One region of the Parabacteroides sp. AT13 genome, then DNA from elsewhere that is predicted to be linked to it. Evidence: riboswitches for the same ligand, from Rfam matches in the RefSeq annotation. Region 1 holds a riboswitch; the other holds the start of a gene.

Region 1 (3,212 bases):
CCAATCGGTCTTCGGCGCTTGTCGGGATCTCGGTCAGGGCGATCATGTTCTTGATACGGTTGTAGAATCCTGTTACCGTGATCTGCAGGTTCGACGCATGATATTCTACGCTCGCCGAATAATAATTGGACTTTTGCGGTTTTAAATCCTTATTACCATAATAATGTTTCCACGGGCCGCCGCCGATCTGCGTGATATAATCATCGTGCAACTCCTTTAAGGTAGGAGCCTTAAATCCATTTGAGTATGTGGCTCGGATATTGAAGTCGCCTAGTTTGTACATGGCGGAGACTTTAGGGGTAAACGTAGCCCCGAACTCTTGGTGCACGACGAAGCGCCCACCTACCGTCACATTCAACCGATCTGTCGGGTTCCATTCGTCTTGTACATAAGCGGAAGCCGTAAATACGGAGGCTTTCCCGTTCTCGATACGCCGGGGAGATTTCAAATGATCGTATTGATATTCGAGTCCGGCGCTTAGGATATTGTTTTCCCCGAGGTGGAATACGCTTTTGGCTTGTCCTAGGAAACGTTGTTGAGAGGTTTCCAGAATATGTTCCCCCGGATAACGGGTAATACGTAAACCCGTCTCCGGATCGAAGAAGTTCGTGACATCTTTATGATGGTAATTATAGAAATAACTATAGTTACCATAAGTTAGGTCTACCGAAAGAAAATTCAGTCCTCCCAATGTGTATTTAGCTCCTCCGGCCACATCGAAGTTCCGGTAGAATTGATCATAGGTATAATACTTGAATGCGCCGTGCGGACGATAATTCCATTTCTGGTAAAAAGAGCCATCGGCCGAGAGGCTCAGCCGGTCGTTCACTTTGTAGGTTAAGTTCTCCCTTAGCGTAAAGTTCGTGGATCGGTTTACGGTTCGTGTCACGGTTCCATCCATTACCTCGTGATGGTCCCATTCTTGGGTCGTATTTCGCCAGCCGTCCGTATGGGTCGTACTAAGTGAGGTGGTGGAATTCACTCTCTTATGCCCAAAGCCGATTTGTACGCTTTCCAATATATCTCCATATGATCCGACACGAGTCGTATTCGATAGGCTCACTTTATCCCGGTTCTTTTTCGTGATAATATTGATAACACCGGCGATAGCGTCCGAGCCATACAGGGAAGAGGCGGCACCTTTTACGATCTCGATACGTTCGATATTGGCGGGGTTGATAATACTCAAGTCGTTTTGTCCGCCGGTATCTCCGTTGATCCGTTTGCCATTGATAAGGATCAATATGTAATCGTTGCCTAATCCGTTCATCTGGATGCCACTACCCATGTCGCTCGGATTAAAGGTGATGGAAGCGTTCAGCCCTTCCAGAATATCTTGCATACTGCGTCCTTGGTAACTGTCAAGGGCTTTGCCGGTGATTACCTCTGTTTGCACAGGGGCGTCTTTCAGATAGTGTTCGGTACCCGTACCGGTGACCACGACCTCGTTCAATAGCACGGAAAGTTCCTTCGGATCTTTCAATATGCTTTGGGCGCATACGGATTGTACGCACAAAGCTAAAATAGCAGATGCTAAAAGCCTCATATAGTGTTTTATTGGTTCACGAAATAAAACAACAAGCTTCTATTGATAATGTCTCAAAAAATAAACTGAATTGTTTTTTGTATGACACGTGCTCTTATCCTGAAAGCTTGATGTTATTGTAAGACTTTAGCAGGTATTCTGGCTCTCCTCTGGTTAGAAACCTTCCCATTCCAACTTAGGAACAGTGGTTTTTGAACTTCTAACCAACTTCATGAGGATTACAGCTGCAGGAACAGCTCCGGATTCACACCGGATTCCCTCTCACCAAACTATGTGATAGTTTGATTACTAAAATCGGAGGCAAAGATATGAATGTTTTCTAATATTTAGAAAATATATATGAAAAAGTTTTTTTGTAAGGTATGATATGTCTGTCCACTTCTATTAAGGAGAAAGAATATTTACATCATAAAGAAGATATCGGTAAATGTAATAGGCTGACAATTCGTAAGTAATACTGTTTGTTGAATCTTACTTCAAGCCTCTCGATTGATAGATCCTTTCCTTGGCCTCATTTATTTTCTGAAACTTCTCGTTGGCGGCCTTGCGGATGTCTTCTCCCAAACTGGCTACTTTGTCCGGATGATGCTTGACGGCCATCCGGCGATAGGCGGCACGGACTTCCTCGTCCGTGGCGGTCGGTTCTATCTCTAGCACCTTGTAGGCATCGTCCAAGGAACTTCCTTTTAGGTTCAACATGGATTCAACTTCTCTATCAGACATTCCCATCGCCATCGCTACCTCTTTCAAGGCATTGATCTCGGCTGCGCACACATTCCCGTCACTCTTAGCGATCTCGGCGAGGAACGCGAGCAATTGCAGCCGCTCCTCATAACTTAGGTTGTATGCGATCTGGGTTCCGCATTCCCGGATGGTATTCTTGAATCCCATGTTGTTCTCCTGATCCATGCGTTTAGCTTGGTCGAAAAGCTTTAGCAATATCTCCTCACCTTGGCTTACGGCGATCTCGCCGAAGTTTCTCCGAAGGAATTGACGGACGTATTCCATCTCGCTATGCATGATCTTCCCGTCGGCACGGATGATATAGGATGCCATAACCAACATGGAGAAAAGGAAACTGTTACGTTCCCCGGCGTATGGGTCTCTTCGTGTATATTGATCATCGTAATTGGTGCCGCCACCGAAAGACTGCCCCGTCATATTTGCCCCTTCCTCGAAGAAAGAGCCTAATATAATGCCGGCTAGAGCGCCTAGCGGTCCGAACGCCATAAATCCCAAGACGCCACCTATCCATTTCCCGATACCCATATTCCTGTTTATCTTATTTGTTGATTACCGATATGCAATATTCGTAAAAAAACGGGAGATATGCAAATGTAAAAGGCGGGTGCGTGAAGCATACCCGCCTTACGGTTATTTGGAGAGTTGGATCTTGAATGTTTTCTCATTTATCCGGATGAGATACGTTCCGAAGGGCAATCCCTCGTAGCCCTGTAAGCCTATTCGCTTTTGGTAGCGTACAATCTTTTCATTGAGCGCGATCACCATCACTGGCTGTAGCTATTATTGTTCAATTTTGATCCCGAAAATTCGCTCTATTTCAAAAATATACTTTTTGGTTGTTGTAAACAATACAGCTTCCATTCCAATCGCCTTTGCACCCAACACATTCACCATTCTGTCATCCGTAAACAAACATTCCGAC
Region 2 (3,212 bases), 1.5 Mb from region 1:
TCAATTAAAAAGGGAAAGAATCATGGGAATCGTTATAGGTATAGATGTGGGAGGTAGCACGACTAAGATCGTCGGCGTGGAGGATAAGAAGATCAAGAACCCGATGTTCGTGAAAGCTACCGATCCGGTAACCTCTTTATTCGGAGCCTTCGGTAAGTATATTTATGATAATAACATCTCGCTCTCGAATATAGAGAAAGTGATCTTGACGGGTGTAGGTAGCGCCTATATCGATCAACCTTTATATGGCTTACCAACTGCGAAGACGGATGAGTTCCTTGCGAATGGGCTAGGGGCGCAATATAATACGGGACTGGACAGTCTATTGGTGGTCAGCATGGGAACGGGTACCTCCTTTGTCAAGGTACAAGGCTCCACGATCGAGCATATCGGGGGATTGGGTATCGGTGGCGGAACAATCCTCGGCTTGTCTAAGCTATTATTGAAAACGCATGACTTTCACCAAATAGCGTCTTTGGCCGAGCACGGTTCCTTGAATGATATCGACTTGCATATCCGGGATATTACGCCGCATCCGCTACCCGGCCTGCCGCTGGACGTGACAGCCTCTATTTTCGGAAAAGCGGACGCGAACGCTAAGGTTGAGGATATCGCTCTCGGTATCGTTCATATGGTCTTGCAGACCATCGGGCAAGGAGCTGTTTTCGCCTCGTTAAATGGCGATATCAAGAATATCGTATTGATCGGTAACCTAACTCGCTTGCCACAATGCCCGGATATTTTCCCCCGTCTGGAGGAGATGTGCGATGTCCATTTCAAGATACCGGAGTATGCCGAGTATCGCACGGCTATCGGGGCGGCTTTATGCTATATCAGGAACCGGGAATATAAGGATATTTTTTGTGGAAAGTGTTAGGCTACATCAAAACTTTATGTATCTTTGCTACATGCTTTGTTCCCTTTCGGCAATCGCCGGATAGGGATTAAAAGGGAATCGGGTGAGAATCCCGGACAGTCCCGCTGCTGTAAGCTTCATAAACGGGTTGAGCAATACTGTTGCCACTGTTCATTCAAGTGAATGGGAAGGCGCTTAAGACCGGAAGTAAGTCAGAAGACCTGCAAGGCGTGTATATTTTCGACGGCTTCGAGGAAAGGCCGGAAGAGAACGCAAGAACCGTATCCGGTTTTTACTATTCTTTATCCAAGGTTTTCTTATCAAGTCGTCTCATGGTTTCGGATAATTATTTTGCCATAATAATTAGGGAAAGAAGCATGAATCTGACCGACGGGATGAGCTCCGTGTGTAAGATGCATGCTTTCTTTGCGTTTAAAGGACTGGGGTATTCCGTGAACACTCTATAGAGAATATTTGTTTATTATTAGAAAAGTGCGTTTATTTGCAACGAGTAATTAACAAAAGAAGTATGAATATGAAGAAAATTGTGGGACTTGTTATGGTTGCCTTGCTAGCGTTGATGGCGCTTCCGGCGAACGCTCAGCTTAAATTCGGTATCAAGGGAGGTGTGAATATATCGTCTGTTCATTTCAACTCGGACGTGTTGAAAGCGGATAATGTAACCGGCTTCCAAGTGGGTCCGATGATCGAGACGACCTTACCGTTGGTCGGTGTCGGGATCGATGCGGCGGTGTTGTATTCGCAAAAAGGTTTGGAGACGACCTCGGCTGGCGGGGTTAAGACTTCGATGAAGACGGATTATATCGATGTTCCGGTCAACTTGAAATGGAAATTCGGTTTACCGATCGTCAAGGCGTATTTGGCAGCCGGTCCGTATATCGGTTTCCGTGTAGGCGGTGATAAATTTTGGGATATCCCGGGTTCCGTAGCGGATCAGGTGAAGGCGAAGAATTTCAGCGCAGGTCTTAACTTCGGTGCCGGCGTGGAGCTGATCAGTCACTTGCAGGTGGGTTTCAATTATGGTCTGGGACTGACTGATAACTATAGCATTGAGAAGGTGAACCTCTCCGACGGTGCCGGAAAGAACCGTGGATGGTCTATCACGGCAGCGATCTTGTTCTAAATAGGTGAAAATAAAATGAGAGAGGCTGGGCTTTAGAAGTCCGGCCTTTTTTGTTATTTTTGGGCTCGTAATGAAACACCTGTTTGAATGAAATACGCGGACGTCATACTTCCCCTTCCTTTGGAGAATAGCTATACCTATCGGATACCCGAAGATCTGGAAAGAGCCGTGACTCCCGGTTGCCGGGTGATCGTGCATTTCGGGAAGAAACGATATTATACGGCCATCGTCATGGAGGTACACGACCGGGAACCGGTATCCGATTTTGAGACGAAGGAGATCTACGCTTTGCTGGATGCCACGCCGGTGCTCCGCCGTCCGCAACTCCGTTTCTGGAAATGGATATCTTCTTATTATATATGTAAGCTGGGCGACGTGTATAAGGCGGCCTTGCCTTCCGGTTTAAAGTTGGAAAGCGAGACGGCGGTTACCTATAATGAGGATTTCGAGGCCACCGCCCCCTTGCGCCCGAATGAGCAAGCGGTACTGGATGCCTTTAGCGGGATCTTGAAATTGACGATCTCGGAGTTGGAGAAGAAGACCGGTCTTCGAAATGTTGTCCCGATCGTCTCTTCCTTGATGGTGAAAGGGGCGGTCGAGGTGAGCGAGGAGCTAAAGCGAGGATTCGTTCCCAAGACACAGGCGTTTATCCGTTTGGCCGAGGCTTACCGGGATGAGACGAAATTACAGGCGGTGTTCGAGGATTTGAAACGAGCGAAGAAGCAAGAGCTTCTGCTGGTCAGTTTCTTGGATTTAAGTCATACGTTAAATCCTGCTTTATCGAAGGAGCTTTCCAAGAAAGAGCTATTGGAACGCAGTGGTTATACCTCTGCGGTATTGGAGGGTCTGCTGAAACGGGGTATCTTGGAGAGTTACGAGAAAGAGGTGGGGCGTTTGCAAGTATCCGTCTGCCGCTTGCAAGAGCCGAATCCGCTCAGTCCGGCGCAAGAGAAAGCCTATGGAGAGATCCATGAGGCTTTCAAGACGAAGGAGGTCTGCTTGCTTCATGGCGTGACTTCCAGTGGTAAGACCGAGATATACGTCCGTTTGATCCATGAGGTCTTGCGGCTGGGGCGGCAGGTTTTATATATGTTGCCGGAGATCGCTATCACGACCCAGATCACGGAACGGCTGGCGAAATTATTCGGGGATAAGCTATTGGTCTACCACTCTAAGTTCTCGGACAACGAGCGGGTGGAGGTCTGGAACAAG

What was found. Region 1 has a riboswitch for cobalamin ahead of CI959_RS05645 (TonB-dependent siderophore receptor). Riboswitches for the same ligand answer to the same signal wherever they lie in the genome.
Region 2: another riboswitch for cobalamin. It lies ahead of CI959_RS11425 (porin family protein); the one in region 1 lies ahead of CI959_RS05645 (TonB-dependent siderophore receptor).

Annotation. Positions count from the first base shown of each region.
Region 1 is NZ_NQMH01000001.1:1,257,202-1,260,413, reverse strand. Features, by position in the region: gene CI959_RS05645 (TonB-dependent siderophore receptor) at 1-1,546, opposite strand, end outside; cobalamin riboswitch at 1,657-1,854, opposite strand; gene CI959_RS05640 (DnaJ domain-containing protein) at 2,018-2,815, opposite strand; gene CI959_RS05635 (HAD family phosphatase) at 3,071-3,212, opposite strand, start outside.
Region 2 is NZ_NQMH01000001.1:2,750,623-2,753,834, forward strand. Features, by position in the region: gene coaW (type II pantothenate kinase) at 23-877, shown strand; cobalamin riboswitch at 897-1,100, shown strand; gene CI959_RS11425 (porin family protein) at 1,392-2,000, shown strand; gene priA (primosomal protein N') at 2,088-3,212, shown strand, end outside.